Regions from separate parts of the Streptomyces sp. NPDC003027 genome, predicted to be linked through region 1. Evidence: riboswitches for the same ligand, from Rfam matches in the RefSeq annotation. Region 1 holds a riboswitch; the other holds the start of a gene.
What was found. Region 1 has a riboswitch for ZMP and ZTP ahead of ACWDX6_RS15330 (bifunctional 5,10-methylenetetrahydrofolate dehydrogenase/5,10-methenyltetrahydrofolate cyclohydrolase). Riboswitches for the same ligand answer to the same signal wherever they lie in the genome.
Positions count from the first base shown of each region.

Region 2: another riboswitch for ZMP and ZTP. It lies ahead of ACWDX6_RS03055 (serine hydroxymethyltransferase); the one in region 1 lies ahead of ACWDX6_RS15330 (bifunctional 5,10-methylenetetrahydrofolate dehydrogenase/5,10-methenyltetrahydrofolate cyclohydrolase).

Region 1 covers NZ_JBSFTU010000018.1:34,898-46,616, reverse strand. Annotated here, with positions in the region: gene ACWDX6_RS15345 (DEAD/DEAH box helicase) at 1-1,615, shown strand, start outside; gene ACWDX6_RS15340 (SWIM zinc finger family protein) at 1,612-2,910, shown strand; gene ACWDX6_RS15335 (hypothetical protein) at 2,962-3,570, opposite strand; gene ACWDX6_RS15330 (bifunctional 5,10-methylenetetrahydrofolate dehydrogenase/5,10-methenyltetrahydrofolate cyclohydrolase) at 3,735-4,616, opposite strand; ZMP/ZTP riboswitch at 4,645-4,751, opposite strand; gene ACWDX6_RS15325 (class I SAM-dependent methyltransferase) at 4,912-5,718, opposite strand; gene ACWDX6_RS15320 (hypothetical protein) at 5,928-7,511, shown strand; gene ACWDX6_RS15315 (glycosyl hydrolase family 8) at 7,576-9,216, opposite strand; gene ACWDX6_RS15310 (S1 family peptidase) at 10,128-11,045, shown strand; gene ACWDX6_RS15305 (helix-turn-helix transcriptional regulator) at 11,224-11,719, opposite strand, start outside.
Region 2 covers NZ_JBSFTU010000002.1:270,395-282,113, reverse strand. Annotated here, with positions in the region: gene ACWDX6_RS03085 (malate dehydrogenase) at 291-1,280, shown strand; gene ACWDX6_RS03080 (carboxymuconolactone decarboxylase family protein) at 1,366-1,878, opposite strand; gene pdxR (MocR-like pyridoxine biosynthesis transcription factor PdxR) at 1,926-3,365, shown strand; gene ACWDX6_RS03070 (hypothetical protein) at 3,424-3,702, shown strand; gene ACWDX6_RS03065 (glutathionylspermidine synthase family protein) at 3,712-4,896, shown strand; gene rocD (ornithine--oxo-acid transaminase) at 4,971-6,176, opposite strand; ZMP/ZTP riboswitch at 6,285-6,375, shown strand; gene ACWDX6_RS03055 (serine hydroxymethyltransferase) at 6,446-7,714, shown strand; gene trpS (tryptophan--tRNA ligase) at 7,841-8,854, shown strand; gene ACWDX6_RS03045 (2'-5' RNA ligase family protein) at 8,949-9,539, shown strand; gene ACWDX6_RS03040 (decaprenylphospho-beta-D-erythro-pentofuranosid-2-ulose 2-reductase) at 9,578-10,333, opposite strand; gene ACWDX6_RS03035 (FAD-binding protein) at 10,437-11,719, opposite strand, start outside.

The sequences.
Region 1 (11,719 bases):
CCCGGCCGAGGTGCGCCGTGCCCGCGCCTCCGCGGACCGCGAGCTCACCCCCGTCGACGCACTCGGTGCCGTACTCACCGGCACCACCGAGGTCGACGGGCGCCGCGTCGAGGTCCGGGCGACCGGATGGCTGGAACAGCTGCGCGCCCGGCTCGCCGACCCCGAGGGCGGTCCGCAGGAGGTCGCCCAGCCCGCCGCGCTCGCCGCGACACTCCGCGACTACCAGCTGCGCGGCCTCAACTGGCTGCACCGTATGACCTCGCTCGGGCTCGGCGGCTGCCTCGCCGACGACATGGGCCTGGGCAAGACCATCACCCTGATCGCGCTCCATCTGCACCGGCAGACCGAGCCGTCGGCGGCCGGCCCGACGCTGGTCGTCTGCCCGACGTCCCTGATGGGCAACTGGCAGCGCGAGATCGAGAAGTTCGCGCCGGGCACGCCCGTGCGCCGCTTCCACGGGACCACGCGCGGCCTGGAGGACCTGGCCGAGAACGCGTTCGTCCTCACCACGTACGGCACCATGCGGCTCGACACCGAGAAACTCGCCGGCCGCTCCTGGGGCATGGTCGTCGCGGACGAGGCGCAGCACGTGAAGAACCCGTACTCGGCCACGGCGAGGCAGCTGCGCACCATCGGGGCGAAGGCGCGCGTGGCCCTGTCCGGCACCCCGGTCGAGAACAACCTCTCCGAGCTGTGGGCCATCCTCGACTGGACGACGCCCGGTCTCCTCGGCCGGCTCGGCACCTTCCGCTCCCGGTACGCCGCGGCCGTCGAGGGCGGCGAGGACCCGGCCGCGGCCGAGCGGCTCGCCGCCCTGGTCCGTCCGTTCCTGCTGCGCCGCCGCAAGTCGGACCCGGGCATCGCGCCGGAGCTGCCGCCGAAGACCGAGACCGACCGTGCCGTCTTTCTGACGACGGAACAGGCGGGCCTCTACGAGGCGGTCGTGCGGGAGACCCTCGCGGCGATCGCCGAGGCCGACGGCATGGAGCGCCGCGGTCTCGTGGTGAAGCTGCTGACGGGGCTCAAGCAGATCTGCAACCATCCCGCCCAGTATCTGAAGGAGGAGCGCCCCCGGATCGACGGCCGTTCGGGGAAGCTGGAGCTCCTGGACGAGCTGCTCGACACCATCCTCGCCGAGGGCGCGAGCGTGCTGGTCTTCACGCAGTACGTCCGGATGGCGCGGTTGCTCGAACAGCATCTCGCGGCGCGGGGCGTGCCGACACAGTTCCTCCACGGTGGCACGCCGATCGCCGAGCGCGAGGCGATGGTCGCCCGCTTCCAGGCCGGTGAGGTGCCCGTCTTCCTCCTCTCGCTGAAGGCCGCGGGCACCGGACTCAACCTGACCCGGGCCGGTCATGTCGTGCACTACGACCGCTGGTGGAACCCGGCCGTGGAGGCGCAGGCGACCGACCGCGCGTACCGCATCGGCCAGACCCAGCCCGTCCAGGTCCACCGGCTCATCGCCGAGGGCACGGTGGAGGACCGCATCGCCGACATGCTCGTGCGCAAGCGGGCGCTGGCCGACGCCGTCCTCGGTTCGGGCGAGGCGGCGCTGACCGAACTGACGGACGCCGAGCTGGCGAACCTGGTCGAGCTTCGAGGAGAGGGACGATGAGCGGATACGAGACCGGCGGCGAGGAGCGGACGTTCACGGCGCTGCCGCCCGCCCCGGGCGGTGGTGCCTTCGCCCGGACCTGGTGGGGCCGGGCATGGCTGAAGGCCCTGGAGGACACGGCTCTCGACAACCAGCAGCTGAAGCGGGGGCGGCGGCACGCGCGCGAGGGCGCGGTGGGCGCGGTGTCGGTGCGGCCCGGCCGTATCACGGCCGTCGTCAAGGACCCTGACGGCACCTCGTACCGCAGCGATGTGCTCCTGCAGGAACTGTCGGCGGACGAGTGGGACCGGCTGCTGGACCTGGCGGTGGACAGCGCCGGCCATATCGCGGCGCTGCTCGACCGCGAGATGCCGCCGCACCTGGTGGAGGACGCGGCGGCCGCGGGGCTCGAACTGCTGCCGGGCATCGGTGATCTCGACCCCGAGTGCAGCTGTGAGGCGTGGGACCACTGCCCGCACACGGCGGCACTCTGCTATCAGGTGGCGCGGCTGCTGGACGAGGATCCGTTCGTCCTGCTGCTGATGCGGGGCCGCGGGGAGCGGACGGTCCTCGGGGAGCTTCAGGAGCGCAGCGCGTCACGGGCCGCGCCTCCCGCCGCGGCGCCGCGGGAGGCCGCTGCCGAAGGGGTGCCGGCGCGGGAGGCGTTCGCGGCGCGGGACATCCTGCCGCCGCTGCCCGCTGCGCCCGAGCTGCCCGCGGCGCCGGGCGAGCCGCCGTCCCTGGACACGGAGACGTCCCCGGAGCCGGGCCTCGACCCGGCGGCGCTGGAGTTCCTGGCGGCGGACGCCGCCGACCGGGCGAACCGGATGCTGGCGGAGGCTCTCGCCCACGGCCTCGGATCCGGCGGGGAACGAGCGGCACAGGAGCACGATCTGTCGGTGGGTCAGGACGCGGTTCGGCTGGCCGCCGGTGCTCCGGCGGCGCGGATCGTGGAGCGGCTCGCCTCGGGGTCGGGGCGCCGGCGTGCGGAGCTGGACCTGGCCACGCGCGCGTGGCGGTGCGGGGGCGCGGCCGCCCTGGCCGTGTTGGAGGAGGAGTCGACGCCGGGGCCCGAACTCCTGGCGCGGGCCAAGGCGCGGCTCGCGGAGGCCTGGGAGGACGGTGAGCGGCCCGTGCTGCGCGCGGCGGGGGCGGGTCGCTGGACGGTCGTCGGGGCGGAGGCGCAGCTGCGGCTCGGCGGGGACGGCCGCTGGTGGCCGTATCGCAAGGAGCGCGGTCAGTGGGCGCCCGCGGGCCCGGCGGACCAGGGCCCGGCGGCGGCGCTCGCGGCCCTGTCGGCGGCGGGCGAGGACTGAGCGCCGCGCACACGGGCCGGTAGGACGGGGCAAGGCCGGGCGGGCGGCGGGTCAGTGGAGCGGGGCGGTGAGTTTCCGCCCCGCCTCGCCGCGACCGGTGGGCGTGGCGAGGCTGCAGGCCACCGCGTCGGAGCCGAGGAGGTAGCTGGTGCGGTACGGGTACTGGACGAAGGTGGTCCAGCGGGTGCCGCGCGGCTGTTCCGCCGCCTTGCGGCGCAGCGGCCCCCGGCACAGGCCGGTGGCCGCGTCCCGGACGTCCTGGTCGGTGGGATGGTCGCCGGTCAGCCGCAGCACGGTGACGAGCTGGGCGTCATGGGGCCGGTGGCAGGCGCGTCGGACGACCGTGCCGGGCGCGGCCCGGTCGATGTCGAAGCACTCCCCCGCCCGGAGCCGGTGGTAGGGAAGGGCGGACGGCGGCGGCGCCGGGCGGCGCGGGGGGCGCGCGGACCGCGACGGGGTGGGAGCCGACGAGGGCCGGCGGGTGGCGATCCCTCCCTGGGGGGCGGGGTGTCGACCGACCGTCCGGGGGGTCCGGGTGCCGGACGCGGCCCGGTCGGACGTCGGCCCGGTTCCGAGCGGTGGCGCCTCCCCGTCGCCGTCACCGCCGCCTGTCAGCGCGGCCGCCACCAGGGCGGCCGCGAGGAGGAGCAGGACCGGCACGAGGAGGTGCCGCGGGAGCGGCGACGGTCGCCGGAGTGCGGGGCCATGTGACCAGGGTCACCTCTGGACGGCCGGTCCGGCCACTGTGCGGGCGACGTGCGGCACGTCTCGCACAGAACCGTGACAATCGCTCCATGGAGCGGCCGTTGGAGACCGGCCGGGGGTCAGAGACCCAGTCGGCGCTCGGCCGCCTCGACCGTCTGGGCGAGGAGCACGGCGATCGTCATCGGTCCCACGCCGCCCGGGACCGGGGTGATCAGGGAGGCCCGTTCCGCCGCCGAGGCGAAGTCGACGTCGCCGACGTTGCCCGGGTTGTAGCCGGCGTCGATGACGACGGCGCCGGGCTTGATGTCCTCGCCCTTGATGAAGTTCGGCCTGCCGACCGCCGCGACCAGGATGTCCGCCTCCCGGACGACGGAGGACAGCTCGGTCGTCCGCGAGTGGCAGTACGTGACGGTGGCGTCGCGGCCGAGCAGCAGCAGGCCGGCGGGCTTGCCGAGGATCGCGGAGCGGCCGACGACCACGGCCCGCTTGCCGCTGAGCCCGACCTCGTAGGCGTCGAGCAGGCGCATGATTCCGCCGGGGGTGCAGGAGACGAAGCCGGGCAGTCCGAAGCCCATCGCGGCGAACGAGGCCATGGTCACCCCGTCGACGTCCTTCTCGGGGGCGATCGCCTCGAAGGCGGCGCGCTCGTCGATGTGCGGGCCGACGGGGTGCTGGAGCAGGATGCCGTGGACGTCGGGGTCGTCGGAGAGCGCGGTGATGGCGGCGACGAGCTCGGCGGTCGTGGTGGTGGCGGGCAACTCGACGTGGCGGGAACGGATTCCGGCCTTCGCGCAGCGGTTCCGCTTCATCTTCACGTACGTCACGGAGGCCGGGTCCGCGCCGACGAGCACGGTGGCGAGACAGGGGGTGACACCGGTGCGGCGGGTGATCTCGGCGGCGCGGGCGGCGGCCTCGTCGACGGTGCGACGGGCGAGCGCGGTGCCGTCCATGAGGGTGGCGGGGCCGTGGGAGGCGAGGCTGGTGGGGGCGCTGACGGACATGGGCCGCTCCTGGGCGTCGTCGAGGACAGGTGATCGCCCAGGCGCACGGCAGCGTCGGAGCCGCGCGGACGCGTGGTCTCCACGGGACCGCTCCCCGGTGGTGATCCACCTCAAGCGCCAGTCACGGCCCGGGGCCACTCTACGGGAGGGCCCGGAGCGGCGTCCGGGGCGGGCACCGGGGGAGACGCCGACGGGGCCGGCCGGTCGGCCGTGTCGATCGGTCGGCCCTGTCCGGTGGGCGGCCGGTCGTGCCCGCTCCGTCGGTGCACCGGCCGGTCGTGCCCGCCCGGTCGCGTCAGCCGATCGCGTTCAGCCGGGTGTGGGCGACCCGCAGCTTCGACTGGCCGTGCGGCAGCCGTTCCCAGTCGTCCATGACGTGGGCGACGAGCCCGTGCTTCTCCGCGAGCGCCACCAGCGTCTGGGTGCGGTAGTAGAAGTCCTCACCGAGCACCTGGTGTTCGCTCGTCTCGGTGCGGTCGTACGTGAAGTCGAAGAAGCCGCCGGGAGCGAGCACCCGCCCCACGTGCGCCAGGCATTCGTCGATGACCTCCAGCGGCGAGTGCGAGAAGACGCTGTGCGCGTGGATCACCGTGAACCACCCGTCGGGCAGGAAGTCCAGGGTCAGGTCGTCGACGGGGGTCAGGTGGGGCAGCTTGTCCTGGAGGCCGTAGCGGACGACGGTCTTCTTGGCCTCGATGAGGATGTCGGGCGAGATGTCGATGCCGTAGTAGTGGCCGGGTTCGAGGTGGGAGATGAACCGCCAGCCGGCGCGCAGGTTGCCGCACCCGATCTCCAGCATCCGGTCCTCCGGCTTCAGACCATGCCCGACCAGATAGTCGTACTGCATCTGTCCGATGGCGAGCCAGCGGTCGTGCGACGGCACGCCCCCGACGGCCGCCTCGGGGCTCCTCGCGGTGTCGGAGGCCATCACCGCCCGGTAGTACGCCACATGGCTGCCCCGGTGGCGCAGGCGCAGCCAGGTGTTTCGGCCCGCCCGGCGCAGGTAGGGGACGACACGCTGTGGATGCCGCAGCGCGTAGCGCACTTTGTGCCCCAGTCGGGAGCGGTTCGTCGCCAGGCGGGAGGCATGCGGGTTACTCATGACGGTCTCCGTGGATCCGATGGCCCCCTGTCGCGGATCGTAGCCCGCGGGCAGCGGCACGGCGCCTCGAAACCTCTCCCTCCGCTCGTCCCGTCACGTCCGTTGGGCCGACTGCCTCGTCGCGTGGTGGCGCCGTCCGGCCCGCCGCAGCATGGGGAGACGGACCGAGGGCCGTGACGTCACGCGGGCACTGTTGAGGGAGGTCAGGCATGCGAGATTCCGGGTTGATGTCCGGCTCCCCGAGCGGCTTGCCGTCCGGCCGGAGCGACGAGCCGGGAGACGGCGGACCGCGCCGCGGTGCCCACGGCGGCCGGGCGCGTGCCCGCCGGATGGCGGGGCCGGCGGCGGTCGCCGCGGCATTCACCGTGGCCCAGCTGGTTCTCGCGGTACCGGGTGTGGGTCTGGGGTGGGACGAGACCGTGTACGTCAGCCAGGTCAGCGACCAGGCGCCCGCGGCGTTCTTCAGCGCTCCCCGCGCCCGGGGCATCACCTTCCTCGTCGCACCTGTCACGGCGGTGACCGCCTCCACGGTGGCGCTCCGCGTCTACCTGGCTCTTCTGTCCGGCGCCGGCCTGTTCCTGGCGCTGTGGGCGTGGCGGCGGCTGCTGCCCCCCGCCGTGCTCGCCGTCGCCGGGGCGTTGTTCGCGAGCCTGTGGGTCACCCTGTTCTACGGGCCGCAGGTGATGCCGAACCTGTGGGTGGCCCTGGCAGCGCTCGCCGCCGTCGGCTGCTTCCTGCGCGCCGTGCGGTTTCCCGGCGACAGGTGGGCACTCCCCGGGCTGGGGGCCGGGGTGGCGTTCGCGGCGCTCATGCGCCCCACCGACGCGGTGTGGCTGGTGCTGCCGCTCACCGGGGCGGCCCTGCTCCTGCTGGGGCGACGTCGGCGCGGCTGGCCGCTGCTGCTCGTGCCGGCCGCCGGCGCGGCGCTCGGCGGCGCGGTGTGGGTGGTCGAGGCGTACACGCGGTACGGAGGCCTGGGAGCGAGACTGCGGCGCGCGAGTGAGATCCAGGGCCATCTGGGTTGGCACATGGCCGTCGACGACCACCTGCGCGCGCTGGGGGGCCGTACCCTCTGCCGGCCCTGTGACGTCCCGTGGGCGTACCCGGTCGCGTCCCTCTGGCTGCTGGCGCTGCCCCTGCTGGTCGCGGCCGGAGTCCTGGCCGCCCGGCGTACACGGCATCGCAGGGAGATCGTCGTGGCCACCGCGGCGGGCGCGTCCCTGGCGGTGCCCTATCTGTTCACCGTCGACTACGCCGCTCCCCGCTTCCTTCTTCCGGCGTACGCCCTCCTGGTGCTGCCCGTGGCGCTGGCCATCGTCCGCGCCTGCCGCTCGGAGACCCGGTGGCGTCCGTCCGTCGTCATCCTCGTCGCCGTGGCCGTCACCGCCCACCTCGCCGTCCAGTACCAACTGCTCGACGGAGTCGTCAACCGGGTGCGGCGCGACACGGTCGCCTTCGCCGACGTCGCGAGGGAGCTGCGCGCGGAGGGCGTGCGGCCGCCCTGCGTGGTCACCGGCGAAGAGTCCATCCGCGCCGCCTTCCGCGCCGGCTGCGCCTCCCGGCAGCCCACCGGCCACGACGCCAGCATCACGCCCGCCGCCCTCGCCTCCGCCGCGCTCCGCCGCCCGGTCGTCGTTCTGCTCTCGGGCGACCGGCAACCGCCGTCGTACGCCCGGCACTGGCGCGTACTCCATCTGCCGGACCTTCGCGCACGGACGGACTACCGGGCCTACCTCTCCCCCACGGCGATCCCGGCGGGCCCTTCGTCACCGCGGAACAGCGACGAGCGTTAGGCCCGGCCCGGCCCCGCGGCGCGGCTCGGTCGAACCGAACCGCGCACGAGGTGACGGATCGCGGTCACGGAACCCAGTGGTTGCCGGAAGCCGTGATCATGACTTGGAGCTGGATGCTCGCCGCGAAGTAGCTGCCGGTCTGGATCGGCGTGGCGAGCATCTTGTTCCACAGGGCGTCGAGCCACGCCTGACTGGCCGGGTCGGTCATCGCCGCGAGGGTGAAGGGGGCGAAGAACGCCGCGCTGCCGTACGTCTGGATCGGCGTGCCGTCCAGCCCGTACCCGACGACGATCTTGTTCGGGTCCCCGCCGGTCCTGGTCTTGATCCAGCTGTTGAGCTTGCGCGCGGCGGCCAGGGACTTGGCGTCACCGCTGGTCACCGCGTCATCGGCGATGCGCCACGGGGTGCGGCAGGCGTTCCACCAGAACTTTCCGTCGTTCGGGTCCTCCAGGACCTGGCCCGGGGCGGGCTTCGGGGTGGTGTCGGTGTTCACGACGAAGTCGGGCAGCAGTCCCGTGTGCGGCGCGTACGTCGACTGGAGGCCGGCGATCTGGTTCTGATGGGCGGTGCGGACGGTGTCCCAGGTCGCGTCGCCGGTCGCGGTGCGGAAGGCGCGGAAGTGGTCGATCATCCAGTCGGAGGTGCGGGTGATGTAGTAGTACTGATCGCCGGAGCTGCTCCAGTCGCCCAGCTTCAGCAGGTGGGTGGCCGGGTTGAGCTCGTCCTTCTTGATCGCGTTGATGTGCTTGATCGCGAGGTCTTTGTAGTTGTACGTACCCGAGCTGCCCCACTGCTTGTCGGCGAGCAGCAGCCCGTAGGCCACGTCCATGTCGCCGTCCGTCGCGGCGTCCCCGCCGTTGACGCTCTCGCAGTTCACGTCCTGTTCGGCCGCGAGCAGATTCGGGTTGATGGCCGAGGGGTGGTCGATCTTCCACTTGACCAGACCGTCGAAGATCTTCTTCGCGTCCGGGTCGGCACCCGCCATGGTGGCGGCGATCACCATGCCGTAGCCCTGGGCCTCGGCGACGTACGGGTGATCGGCGTCCGGGGAGATGACCTGGTACCAGCCGTTGCCGCAGTTCTGCCGGACGAAGGCGGACTTCCAGCTGTTGTAGTAGTCGACGACCTTCTGGTCGAGCGCGGCCTGTGTGCCGGACGGCTTGAGCGTGCCCGCCGCGTACGGCTTGAGGTGGCTGCCGAACGGGACGGCCGGGCCGGTCCCGCCGGTGACCGGGGAGCCGTAGACCTCGAACTCCCAGAGGGAGTAGCCGTAGGGGGTGCCGCGCTGCGTGCCGTACATACGGACGTACCGACCGGTGCCCGTCACCGACAGGTCGTCGATCGCGCCGTCTCCGGCGGTCGTGCTGTAGACGTCCGTCCAGGTCGAGCCGTCCGCCGAGGTCTGGATCCGGTACGTCTTGCCGTACGCGACCTCCCAGTTGAGCTTGACCCGGGATATCCGGTGACTGGAGCCGAGGTCGATGCGCATCCACTGCGGATCGACGCCTTCGGCGCTGGCCCAGCGGGTGCCGGTGTTCGCGTCGACCGCCAGGCGGGGTTCGAAGCCGGCTGCCTCGATGGACGACGCCGTCGTCGGCTTGGCCACGGAGACGAGCGTGTCGGCGGCCACAGCCGTCTGAGGCACGGTCAGGGGCGCGGACAACAGGCCGGCCGCGACGAGCAGGCCGATAATTCTTCGTCGCATGTCAACTCCTCTGCTTCTTCCTGGGCATGGGGTGGAGGGGACGGTCGCGGAGATCACGCGCGGGCCTGGGGCGGCAGGCGGACGGTTCTCGTGGCGGCGTATTCTCCGGGGCGGGACATGTCGGACCTCGTGATGCGCTGGTGAGCGTGAGGCAGACACTCCTTCAATGGTTAGTAAAACTTCCTAACTATTGAAGGAGCCTAGAGACGCGCCCGCGCCGTTCGCAAGTCCCTTGCGGAAAAGGACGCGTGGGAACCAGTCGCCGCCGCCTTCCGCCTCCTCCGTGCGGGCGATGACGGGAACCGGACACCCGAAGGGCGGCGCGAAGGGGAAAGATCGAGGCATTGCGGCGCCTCTCACGGCTGTACCACTGCACCGAGACGCGCCCCCGCGCGCCACCGGCGTCGACTCCCCCTTCACCACGGCGCCGCCCGACGGGCGACCCGCCTGTGCGACCGCTACCCCTTCGAGGTGGGGACGGAGGTGCTCGGTGGGCGAGAGCGCCGGAACGGGCCGGCGCCGAGTGCGACGCGGGGGCCCCGCGACGCTGATCTGGAGAGACAGCACGGCACCCTCCACCTCCTCCACAGGCTCTCAACCACCTCCCGCCTCACGCTCCCCGCAGCCCTGAAGGAGTGTCAGCAAACTCTAGTAAGCGTTTGCACTCCCTTGCCGCGCAGGTCGACGCGGTCGCCCGACGAGTTCGCCCTGCGGCCCGCCCGGGGAGGGGACCATCCGAACGCGCGTAGAACGACTGAAAGCCATTCTTGCGGCGAGCACCATCCGGACCGGAGGATTCCCCTCGTCGAGATTGACAGGTCCATGCTGGAGCACCCTCCGTCCCGGACCTGTCGGCCGCGCCTCAAGTCCCGCCTACCCAGCGGGTCTCCACTCCCCCACCGGAGGAAGCAGTGAACCTCAAGCGTCTGTCCCCCCTCGGCGGCGTCGCGAAGGGGGCCCGGCTGATCGCCGTGGCCTCCGCGCTCCTGGCCGCCTCAGCGCTTGCCGCCCCCACCTCGTCCGCGGCGACGGGCGAGACCGCACGTGCCACCAGCACCCAACTCGCCGCGACCAGCGACGCCGTGCGCGTGGCCGACGTGCCCGGCACCGCGTGGTACACCGACCAGGCGACCGGGAAGATCGTCGTGACCGCCGACTCCACCGTCTCCGCCGCCGAGATCGCCAAGATCCGGAAGGCGGCGGGCACCGGCGCCTCCTCCCTGGAGATCAAGCGCACGCCCGGCACCTTCAACAAGCTCATCGCCGGCGGCCAGGCCATCTACGCCGGTGGCGGACGCTGCTCGCTCGGCTTCAACGTCCGCAGCGGCTCGACCTACTACGCCCTGACGGCGGGTCACTGCACCAACATCGGCAGCACCTGGTACACCAACTCGGCCAACACCACGCTGCTCGGCACGCGGACCGGCTCCAGCTTCCCGAACAACGACTACGGAATCATCCGCCACTCCAACGCCTCGGCGGCGGACGGCCGTGTGTACCTCTACAACGGCAGCTACCGCGACATCACCGGTGCCGGAAACGCCTACGTGGGCCAGTCGGTCCAGCGCAGCGGAAGCACCACCGGCCTGCGCGGCGGCACGGTCACCGGCCTCAACGCGACCGTCAACTACGGCAACGGCGACGTCGTCTACGGCATGATCCAGACCAACGTCTGCGCCGAGCCGGGTGACAGCGGTGGCGCCCTCTTCTCCGGCACCACCGCGCTCGGCCTCACCTCCGGCGGCAGCGGCAACTGCTCCAGCGGCGGGACCACGTTCTTCCAGCCGGTGACCGAGGCCCTCAGCGCGTACGGCGTGAGCGTCTTCTAGTCCCTCACCGAAGGACCGGCGGACCCTCCGGTCCGACACGCAGGAAACCTCGCGGGCACACGGGCCGGCGGTCCCCCAGGGGCCGCCGGCCCTCCGCACATGGAGCGGTGCTGCCCGCACCGTGGGACCGGAACCGGTGGGCGGACGCGGGACCGGCCCGGTGGGCGGGGCGGCGCTCTCAGGACGGCGGCCGGGTGTCGTGGCCGACGAGGTGCAGGAAACGATCGGGCAGGGCGTGCAGCCACCCGGCGCGTTCCGTGGCGATCTCCCTCAGCCGCGCGTGGTCGCTGCGGGCGACGAGATGGCCCATGTAGCGCTCGTTGAAGTGGGCGTACTCCTGGTGCAGGGTGCGCAGCGCCTGTGCCACCCTGCGTTCGGGTGCGCCGACGAGCCGGCCGAGCGCGGCGGTGTGCTGCTTCCACCGGCCTTCGACGGCCTGGCGCAGGAGGCGGTCGAGTTCGCCGGCGCGGACGATGACCCGCAGCACTTCGTCCGGTTCGAGGCCCAGGGCGTCCGCGAGCCTCAGGGTCTGCCGGTCGGTGCCGCGCCAGTGGTGGTCCTCCTCGGCGCGGGCGTAGTCCCGCGGGTCCATGCCGATGCGCTGGGCGAGCCGCTCGGCGGTGAACTGCCGGGCCAGGCGGTGCTCGCGCAGGGATCTCGGCCGCAGCGCCATG
Region 2 (11,719 bases), on a different contig from region 1:
CGAGGGAGGACGGGCGCCGTCGGTATTCAGGGTCATGGACGCGACAACAGTGCTTCAAGGGGCGTCAGCGGCCTGTGGCACGGAGGTGACCATTCCGGTACTTGCGAGGGGCGCGCGGGAGGGCAGTCGGGCGGCAGTGAGCCGGACCACAAGGGGGTGGGGGTTCGACCGGCCCCGGGTCGGATAGCCTGACCGCTGGATATCTCTTCACATCGAGACACCGATCGATCAAGAGACGTCCAGCATCAGGGGCAGGGACCCCCACCGCCAGCTGTCTTACGGAGATCGCCATGACCCGCACTCCCGTGAATGTCACCGTGACCGGCGCGGCCGGCCAGATCGGCTACGCGCTGCTCTTCCGCATCGCCTCCGGCCACCTGCTCGGCGCGGACGTGCCGGTCAAGCTGCGCCTCCTCGAGATTCCGCAGGGCCTCAAGGCCGCCGAGGGCACCGCCATGGAGCTCGACGACTGCGCCTTCCCGCTGCTGCGCGGCATCGAGATCACCGACGACCCGAACGTCGCCTTCGACGGCGCCAACGTCGCCCTCCTCGTCGGCGCCCGCCCCCGCACCAAGGGCATGGAGCGCGGCGACCTGCTGGAGGCCAACGGCGGCATCTTCAAGCCGCAGGGCAAGGCCATCAACGACAACGCCGCGGACGACATCAAGGTCCTCGTCGTCGGCAACCCGGCCAACACCAACGCCCTGATCGCCCAGGCCGCCGCCCCGGACGTGCCGGCCGAGCGCTTCACCGCGATGACCCGCCTGGACCACAACCGCGCGATCTCGCAGCTGGCCAAGAAGACCGGCGCGCCGGTCACCGACATCAAGCGCCTCACCATCTGGGGCAACCACTCGGCGACCCAGTACCCGGACATCTTCCACGCGGAGATCGCCGGCAAGAACGCCGCCGAGGTCGTCAACGACGAGCAGTGGCTGGCCGACACCTTCATCCCGACCGTCGCCAAGCGCGGCGCCGCGATCATCGAGGCCCGTGGCGCGTCCTCGGCCGCCTCGGCCGCGAACGCCGCCATCGACCACGTCCACACGTGGGTCAACGGCACCGCCGAGGGCGACTGGACCTCCATGGGCATCCCGTCGGACGGCTCGTACGGCGTCCCGGAGGGCCTGATCTCGTCCTTCCCCGTCACCTGCAAGGACGGCACGTACGAGATCGTCCAGGGCCTGGACATCAACGAGTTCTCCCGCACCCGCATCGACGCCTCGGTCCAGGAGCTGGCCGAGGAGCGCGACGCGGTCCGCGAGCTCGGCCTCATCTGAGCCCGGCGCACCGACTCGGCGCACTGAGCGCGACGCAGCGCCCCCGGTCCTTCAGGGCCGGGGGCGCTGCGCGTTCGCCCGGCGCTCATTTCCGGTACTGCCCGGCGACGTAATGGCCCGGCGTCATGCGGGTGGTGACGCCGATCCTGTTCCAGGCGTTGATGACGGTGATCGCGGCGATGACCCGGGCGAGTTCCGTCTCGTCGAAGTGGGCGGCCGCCTTCGCGTACACCTCGTCGGGGACGAAGCCGTCGGTGAGGACGGTGACGGCCTCCGTCAGCGCCAGGGCGGCGAGTTCGCGCTCCGTGTAGAAGTGGCGCGACTCCTCCCACGCGGACAGCTGGACGATCCGCTCGATCGACTCGCCCTCCGCCAGCGCGTCCTTGGCGTGCATGTCGACGCAGAAGGCGCAGTGGTTGATCTGCGAGGCCCGGAGCTTGATCAGGTGGTAGAGGGTGGGGTCGAGATCCTTCGCGGCGGCGGCCTCCAGCCGGACCATCGCCCGGTGGAAGTCCGGGACCAGCTCGGCGAAGGGGAGGCGGGGGCCGTGCTCGTGGGCGTGTCCGGTCGGTGCGGCGTTCTGCGGGATGGTGGTCATGGTGATCACCGTACGAGGCGGATGGCCCGGGAGTATGGTCCATTTCCATGGAAAACGGCTGGGCCACTTTCGGGGCCGACCTCCATCTGGAGCTGCGTGGTCCGAAGCTGCGCACGGGGCTGATGGACGCCCTGCGGGAGGCGATCCGCAGCGGCCGTCTGGAGGCGGGCGTACGGCTGCCGTCGTCGCGTTCGCTCGCCGCCGACCTCGGGGTGGCCCGCAACACCGTCGCCGACGCCTACGCCGAACTGGTCGCCGAGGGCTGGCTCACCGCCCGGCAGGGCTCCGGAACGCGCGTCGCCCGCCGGGCCGCCCCCCGCCCGACCGCCGGGCCGGGCACGCGGCCGGCACCGGCCCGCCCGGTCACCCCCCGCCCGGCGTACGACCTGAGACCCGGGATGCCCGATCTCGCGTCCTTCCCCCGCGCCGAGTGGCTCAAGGCGTCGCGGCGTGCCCTGACGGCCGCGCCGCACGAGGCGTTCGGCTACGGCGATCCGCGCGGCCGGATCGAACTGCGCACCGTGCTGGCCGAGTACCTCGCCCGGGCGCGGGGCGTGTACGCGCGGCCCGAGCGGATCGTGATCTGCTCCGGGTTCGTGCACGGGCTGATGCTGATGGCACAGGTGCTGCGGGCCGGGAGCCCCGCCGCGCCCTCAGGGCCCGGCGGGAAGGCGCGGGAGGTGGCGGTCGAGTCGTACGGACTCTCCGTGCACCGGGACGTGCTCACCGGCGCGGGGCTGCGGCCCCGGCCGTTGCCCTACGACGGACTCGGCACCCGCACCGAGGAGTTGGGCGGGATGAAGGACGTCGGCGCGGTCCTGATGACGGCCGCCCACCAGTTCCCGCTCGGCGGCGCCCTCCCCGCGGACCGGCGGGCCGCCGTCATCGACTGGGCGCGCGCCTCGGGCGGCCTCGTCCTGGAGGACGACTACGACGGCGAGTTCCGCTACGACCGCCAGCCGGTCGGCGCCCTCCAGGGCCTCGACCCCGAGCGGGTCGTCTACCTGGGGACGTCCAGCAAGTCCCTGGCGCCCGGCCTTCGGCTGGCCTGGATGGTGCTGCCGGAGAGCCTGGTGGACGAGGTCGCCGCCGCCAAGGGGACGGTGGACTGGATGTCCAGCGCGCTGGAGCAGCTGACGTTCGCGGAGTTCCTCGCCTCGGGCGCGTACGACCGCCATGTACGGGCGATGCGGCTGCGCTACCGGCGGCGGCGCGACGAGCTGGTGGCGGCGGTGGCCGCGCACTCCCCGGACACGCGGGTGAGCGGCATCGCGGCCGGTCTCCACGCCGTCCTGCGGCTCCGCCCTGGAACCGAGCCCGACGTCCTGCGCTCCGCCGCCTGGCACGGCCTCGCCGTCCTCGGCCTCGACCGCTTCCGCCACCCCGATGTGCCCAGGACGCTCGACGGCCTGGTCGTCGGCTACGCGACGCCTCCCGACAGCGGCTGGGCGGGGGCGCTGCGGGCGCTGTGCCGGGTGCTGCCGTAGCGCCCGCACCCCTCGGCCTACACTGTGCGGTCGCGACCACGGGATGGGGAGGACGGACATGCGCAGACTGAGGTCGAGCACCGTGGTGCTCGGCGGTATGGGGGTGCTCGCGGCGACGATCACCTCCTGCGGCTCCGAGCCGGACAGGCGGTGCGTCGACCCGCTGAGCCGGGAGAAGCTGCCCAGTTACGAGTGCGAGAGCGGCGGCGGAAGCACCACGCGCGGCACGTACTACTACGGCGGCAGCGTCAGCGACAACAGGGTCAGCGGCGGCAGCTTCGACAAGTCGGCCGTCGACACCGGCGGCTTCGGCTGCTCCGGTTCCGGCGGCGGCTGACCCACGCCCATGGAACGGCACACCATCGAACCCCGTCCCGGCTGGCAGCGGACCGTGGAGGAGCAGGGACTCGTCTACCCCCTGACCCGATACCCCGACGGCTCGCTGCGCCCGTACTGGGACGAGAGCGCGTACTACTCCTTCACCCTTCCCGAGGTCGAGGCGCTGGAGGAGGTCGTCGAGGAGCTGCACGCCATGTGTCTGGCGGCGGCCGCCCACATCGTGGAGAAGGACCGTTTCGCCGAGCTGGGCCTGACCGATCCCCGGCTCGTCCCCCTGGTCGCCGAGTCCTGGCGCCGCCGGGCCGAACTCCCCTCCCTCTACGGCCGCTTCGACCTGCGCTACGACGGCACGGGCCCGGCCAAGATGCTGGAGTACAACGCCGACACCCCGACCTCCCTCGTCGAGGCGGCGAGCCCGCAGTGGTTCTGGATGGAGGAGCGCTTCCCCGGCGCGGACCAGTGGAACTCCCTCCACGAGCGGCTCGTCGACGCCTGGAAGCGGCAGGCGGCGCTGCTGCCGCCCGGCAGCCCGGTCCATTTCGTCCACTCCGACGGGGACGAGCTCGGCGAGGACCTGATGACGGTCGCGTATCTGCGCGAGACCGCCCAGCAGGCCGGACTCGACACCGAGGCCCTGTCGGTCGAGCGCATCGGCTGGGACCGCCTCTCCGGGCGGTTCGTGGACGACCGGCTGCGGTTCATCCGCAGCTGCTTCAAGCTCTATCCGTGGGAGTGGCTGACCACGGACCGCTTCGGCCCCTACGTCCTCGACACCCTCGACAACGGCGGCGGCACCGGAACCACCTGCTGGATCGAGCCCGCCTGGAAGATGCTCCTGTCCAACAAGGCGCTGCTCGCGGTCCTGTGGGAGCTGTACCCCGGCCATCCGAACCTGCTCCCCGCCTATTTGGACGGCCCGCGCGACCTCGCCGCCCACGGCGGCTACGTCGCCAAGCCGCTCCTCGGCCGCGAGGGCGCGGGCGTCACCATCCACGAGCCCGGCGCCCCGGCCGTCGTACGCGAAGAGCCCTGCTGCTACCAGGAGCTGTGCCCCCTGCCCGACTTCGACGGCAACCGGGTCGTGCTCGGCGCGTGGGTCGTCGAGGACGAGGCGGCCGGGCTCGGCATCCGGGAGTCGGCGGGCCTGATCACCGACGAGTACGCCCGCTTCCTGCCGCACGTCATCCTGTGAGAAGCGAGGGGGACGGGCCGCCGGAGCGCTGTACGTGACAGCCGCCCCGGCGCCCCTCCCTCCGCCTGCTCCGCTCAGTCCGACAGGACCGTCCGAAGCTGCTCCAGACCCCAGTCCAGGTCCTCCTTGCTGATCACCAGCGGAGGAGCGATCCGGATCGTCGAACCGTGCGTGTCCTTCACCAGCACGCCCCGGGCCATCAGCCTCTCCGAGATCTCCCGGCCCGTGCCCCGGGACGGGACGACGTCCACTCCCGCCCACAGCCCGCGACCGCGCACCCGCTCCACGGCTCCTCCGCCCACCAGCAGCCCCAGCTCGGCGTGGAGATGCTCGCCCAGCTCGGTCGCGCGCTGCTGGTACTCGCCGGTCCGCAGCATCGCGATCACCTCCAGGGCCACCGCGCAGGCCAGCGGGTTGCCACCGAACGTCGAGCCGTGCTCACCCGGCCGGAACACCCCGAGGACGTCGCGGTCCGCCACCACCGCCGAGACCGGGACGACACCGCCGCCCAGCGCCTTGCCCAGGATGTACACGTCCGGCACCACGCCCTCGTGCTCGCACGCGAACGTCCTCCCGGTCCGGCCGAGCCCCGACTGGATCTCGTCCGCCATGAACAGCACGTTCCGCGCCCGGGTCAACTCCCGTACCCCGCGCAGATAACCGGCCGGCGGCACCAGCACCCCGGCCTCGCCCTGGATCGGCTCCAGGAGCACCGCGACCGTGTTCTCGGTGACCGCGGCCTCCATCGCGGTGAGATCGCCGTACGGAACGATCTCGAACCCCGGGGTGTACGGGCCGTAGTGGTCCCGCGCCTCGTGGTCCGTGGAGAAGCTCACGATGGTCGTCGTACGGCCGTGGAAGTTGTTCGCCGCGACCACGATCTTCGCGTGCCCGTCCGGCACGCCCTTGACCTCGTACCCCCACTTCCGCGCGGTCTTCACGGCCGTCTCGACCGCCTCCGCGCCCGTGTTCATCGGCAGGACCATCTCCTTGCCGCACAGCTCGGCGAGCGCCGTGCAGAACTCGGCGAAACGGTCGTGGTGGAACGCCCGCGACGTGAGCGTCACGCGCTCCAGCTGGGCCCGCGCGGCGTCGAGCAACCGGCGGTTGCCGTGCCCGAAGTTGAGCGCCGAATACCCGGCGAGCATGTCGAGATAGCGGCGCCCCTCGACATCGGTCATCCATGCCCCGTCCGCCGAGGCGACCACGACGGGCAGGGGGTGGTAGTTGTGTGCGCTGCGCGCCTCCGCGGAAGCGATCGCGTCTTGCGTCCTCGACACGGGTTCTCCGTTCGTCCTGCGGCCCGGGGGTGGGTGTGGCCCCCTTTCCTATCGTCGCTCGGACGACGGACGAGCAAACTCGGGTGACGGCTCGCCCGATAGGCTGGAAACACGCACGGCGACTGGCGTACGGGGAAAAGACCCCGGGGGAGCCGTGCGCGGCAGACCGCACGAGGTGCCGCCCGCCTGGGCACCACGGGACCCCTTCCCGTGTGGTGCCGCGACACGACGCAGTGCCCCGGGACCCGCCGAACGCCCGGAGGAACGCCGTGAACCACCCCGACCGCCACCCCGCGCTGTCCGCCGCCGATCCCGAACTCGCCGCGCTCGTCGGCGCCGAGGAGCGGTTGCAGGCCGAGACCCTGCGGCTGATCCCCAGCGAGAACTACGTCTCCCAGGCCGTGCTCGAAGCCTCCGGCACCGTCCTGCAGAACAAGTACAGCGAGGGCTACCCCGGCCGCCGCTACTACGAGGGCCAGCAGAACATCGACCGGATCGAGACGCTCGCCGTCGAGCGCGCCAAGGCCGTCTTCGGCGTCGACCACGCCAACGTCCAGCCCTACTCCGGCTCCCCGGCCAACCTCGCCGTCTACCTCGCCTTCGCCGAGCCCGGCGACACCGTGATGGGCATGGCCCTGCCCATGGGCGGCCACCTCACCCACGGCTGGGGCGTCTCCGCGACCGGCAAGTGGTTCCGGGGCGTGCAGTACGGCGTACGCCAGGACACGGGGCTCATCGACTTCGACCAGGTCCGCGACCTCGCGCTCAAGGAGCGCCCGAAGGTGATCTTCTGCGGCGGCACCGCGCTGCCGCGCACGATCGACTTCGCCGCCTTCGGCGAGATCGCCCGCGAGGCCGGCGCCGTCCTCGTCGCCGACATCGCCCACATCGCCGGCCTGATCGCGGGCGGCGCCCACCCCTCCCCGGTGCCGCACGTCGACGTGATCTCCACGACCACCCACAAGACGCTGCGCGGACCGCGCGGCGCCATGCTGATGTCCCGCGAGGAGCACGCCAAGGCCCTGGACAAGGCCGTCTTCCCCGGCCTCCAGGGCGGCCCGCACAACCAGACCACCGCCGCCATCGCCGTCGCCCTGCGCGAGGCGGCCCAGCCCTCCTTCCGCGACTACGCCCACGCGGTCGTCGCCAACGCCGGGGCCCTCGCCGAGGCGCTGCTCGCCCGCGGCTTCGACCTGGTCTCCGGCGGCACCGACAACCATCTGATCCTGATGGACCTCACCCCGAAGGAGGTCCCGGGCAAGGTCGCCGCGAAGGCCCTCGACCGGGCCGGGATCGTCGTCAACCACAACACCGTCCCCTACGACACCCGGAAGCCCTTCGACCCCTCCGGTGTCCGTATCGGCACCCCGTCCCTGACCTCGCGCGGTCTGGGCACCGATCACATGGCGCAGGTCGCCGACTGGATCGACCGGGGCGTCACCGCGGCACGGACCGGGGACGAGGACTCCCTGGCCGGGATCCGCGCCGAGGTCGCCGACCTGATGGCTGCCCACCCGGCGCCGGGCCTGCCGGTCTGACGCGTACCCGCCCGCCCGCCCGCTCCCTGTGTTCCTCGTCTCAGTCGGTACGGTGACGAGGGGGCCCCTCGGGAGCGGGCGGGATCCGTTCCCGAGCTGTCGCCGGCACCTGAGAGAATGATGAGCATGGCCTCTGACAGTCCTCGTGTGCTCTCCGGAATCCAGCCCACCGCAGGCTCGTTCCATCTCGGCAACTACCTCGGCGCGGTGCGTCAGTGGGTCGCCCTGCAGGAGTCCCACGACGCGTTCTACATGGTGGTGGACCTGCACGCGATCACGGTCCCGCAGGACCCGGCCGAGCTGCGTGCCAACACCCGGCTCGCCGCCGCCCAGCTGCTGGCCGCCGGCCTCGACCCCGAGCGCTGCACGCTCTTCGTCCAGAGCCATGTCCCCGAGCACGCGCAGCTCGGCTGGGTCATGAACTGCCTCACCGGCTTCGGTGAGGCGTCCCGCATGACGCAGTTCAAGGACAAGTCCGCCAAGCAGGGCGCCGACCGGGCCACCGTCGGCCTCTTCACGTACCCGATCCTCCAGGTCGCCGACATCCTGCTCTACCAGGCCAACGAGGTCCCGGTCGGTGAGGACCAGCGCCAGCACATCGAGCTGACGCGCGACCTCGCGGAGCGGTTCAACGGCCGCTTCGGCGAGACCTTCACGGTGCCGGCGCCGTACATCCTCAAGGAGACGGCGAAGATCTACGACCTGCAGGACCCGACGATCAAGATGAGCAAGTCGGCGTCCACGCCCAAGGGTCTGATCAACCTCCTCGACGAGCCGAAGACGACCGCGAAGAAGGTCAAGAGCGCGGTCACCGACACCGACACGGTGATCCGCTTCGACCCGGCGAACAAGCCCGGCGTCTCCAACCTCCTCACCATCCTCTCCACCCTCACCGGCACCTCCGTCGCCGAGCTGGAACAGGGATACGAGGGCAAGATGTACGGCGCGCTGAAGACCGACGTGGCCGAGGTCATGGTGGACTTCGTCACGCCGTTCCGGGCCCGTACGCAGGAATATCTGGACGACCCCGAGACGCTGGACTCCATCCTGGCCAAGGGCGCGGAGAAGGCCCGTGCGGTCGCCGCGGAGACCCTGGCGCAGACGTACGAGCGGGTGGGTTTCCTGCCCGCGAAGCACTGACCGGCGACCCGGTCCGAGGACCCTGGCCACAGAGGTGGTGCAGGCCGCACACTGGCGGCTGCACCACCGGCACGGACGAGTGAGGAGAGAAGACGTGGGGACCGTAACGCTCGGCGTTTCGATCGCGGTCCCGGAGCCCTTCGGCAGCCTGCTCCAGGAGCTGCGCGCGGGCTTCGGGGATCCCGCCGCCCACGGCATCCCCACGCATGTCACCCTGCTTCCGCCGACCGAGGTGGACGCCTCCCGCCTGCCCGCGATCGAGCTGCACCTCACGGAGATCGCCGCCGGTGTCCGCCCCTTCCCGATGCGGCTCAGCGGGACGGGAACGTTCCGCCCGCTGTCGCCGGTGGTCTACGTCCAGCTCGCCGAGGGCGTCTCCGCCTGCGCCTGGCTCCAGCAGCGGGTCCGTGACACGTCCGGCCCGCTGGTGCGGGAGCTGCAGTTCCCGTACCACCCGCACGTGACCGTCGCGCACGGCATCTCCGAAGAGGCGATGGACCGGGCGTACGAAGAGCTGGCCGACTTCGAGGCGGCGTGGACCTGCTCGTCCTTCGCGCTCTACGAGCAGGGTGCGGACGGGGTGTGGCGCAAGCTGAAGGAGTACGAGTTCGGCGGCGGCCGCGCCCACTCCGCCGTCCCGGCCCAGGGCTCCCCGGTCGACACCCCGACCCCGGCGGCGGGCTGACCCGGCGGGGCCGCAGACCCCAGGCCCCCGCTCCCGCGTCAGACCGGGAGCCGGCGGAACAGCGGCCTCGGCACGTGCCGCAGTGCCGCCATCACGGCGCGCAGCGCTCCCGGTACCCACACCGTCTCCGAGCGGCGCCGCAGGCCCAGCTCGATCGCCGTGGCGACCGCCTCGGGAGTGGTCGCCAGCGGTGCCTCGTCGAGCCCGGCGGTCATCTTCGAGCGGACGAATCCGGGCCGTACGACCATCACGTGCACCCCGGTCCCGTGCAGCGCGTCCCCGAGCCCCTGGGCGAACGCGTCGAGGCCGGCCTTGGACGAGCCGTAGATGAAGTTGGCGCGCCGGGCCCGTTCGCCGGCCACCGAGGAGAGCACCACCAGCGAGCCGTGCCCCTGCGCCTGGAGGGCCTGGGCGCAGACGAGGCCCGCGGAGACCGCGCCCGTGTAGTTCGTCTGGGCGACCCGGACGGCGGCGAGCGGGTCGGACTCGTCGCGCGCCTGGTCGCCGAGGACACCGAAGGCGATCAGCACCATGTCGACATCGCCTTCGGTGAAGGTCTTCCCGAGCCGCTCCTGGTGCGACTCGGTGTCGAGCGCGTCGAAAGGCACGGTCCGGACGTCCGCGCCCAGCTCGCGCAGCGAGTCGGCGGCGGCCGCCAGGGCGGGGGAGGGGCGCCCGGCCAGCCAGACCGTACGGGTGCGGCGGGCGATCAGCCGACGTGCGGTGGCCAGCCCGATCTCGGACGTGCCGCCGAGTACGAGCAGGGACTGCGGGGTGCCGAAGGCGTCCTTCATGGCGAGCTGGCTCCTCAGGGGCGAGACGGCGGAACAGGTCCGGGGTACGGCGTCGTCCGGGGGCGTCGTCCCCGGATTCCCCGCCGTGGCGGGGCGGCGGCTCTCACAGGGCCAGCCGGCGCGACAGGTCGGAGGTGAAGACCGAGCGGGGGTCGACCGCGGCGCGCAGCGCCTGGAAGTCGGCGAGCCGGGGATACATCGTGTGCAGCACGTCCGGCCGCAGCCGGGAGTCCTTGGCGAGATAGACCCGGCCGCCCGCACCCGCGACCTCCTCGTCCAGCTCGTCCAGGAACGCGCCGAGCCCGGAGAGCCGGGCCGGGATGTCGAGCGCGAGCGTCCAGCCGGGCATCGGGAAGGACAGCCAGCCCGGGTCTTCCGCGCCGAAGCGCTTCAGTACGGCGAGGAAGGAAGGGCAGCCGCGCCGCGCGATGCGCCTCACGATCCGGCGCAGCGTCTCCTCCTGTCCGTACCCGACGACGAACTGGTACTGGACGAAGCCGCCGCGGCCGTAGATCCGGTTCCAGTGCGGGACGCCGTCCAGCGGGTGGAAGAAGGTGGAGATCCGCTGGAGCTCACCGGTGCGGCGACGAGGGGCCCTGCGGTACCAGAGCTCGTTGAAGAGGCCGACGGTGGTCCGGCCGAGGAGCCCTTCCGGGACGAGCGCGGGCGCGGACGGCAGCCCGCCCGGCCGGAAGGCGAGGGGCGCGCGGCGGGCGCGGCGGGGGAGTGAGTCGTACGGCGCGTGGTCGCCGCGGGTGAGGACGGACCGGCCGGTCGCGGCGCCGCGCGCGAGCAGGTCGATCCAGGCGACGGAGTAGCGGTAGCGGTGGTCGGTGGCGGTGAGCCGGGCCATCAGGTCGTCGAGATCGGTGGCGCGTTCGGTGTCCACGCACATGAGCGAGGTCTCGACGGGGAGGAGCCGGAGGGTCGCGCGGAGGATCACTCCGGTGAGGCCCATGCCGCCGGTGGTGGCGTCGAACAGATCGGTGCCGGGGACGACGGTGCGGATCTCCCCGTCGGCGGTGAGGAGTTCGAACGAGGCCACATGGCGGGCGAAGGAGCCGGAGACGTGGTGGTTCTTGCCGTGGATGTCGGCGCCGATCGCGCCGCCGACGGTGACGTACCGGGTTCCCGGGGTGACGGGGACGAACCAGCCCAGCGGCAGCAGCACCTCCATCAGACGGTGCAGGCTGACCCCGGCGTCGCAGACCACGAGGCCGGCGGCGGCGTCGACGGTACGGATCCGGTCGAGCCCGGTCATGTCGAGGACGGAGCCGCCCGCGTTCTGGGCGGCGTCGCCGTAGGCGCGGCCGAGACCACGGGCGATGGAGCCGCGGGCGCCGCAGGCGCGGACGGCGGCGGACGCCTCCTCGTAGGTGCGGGGCC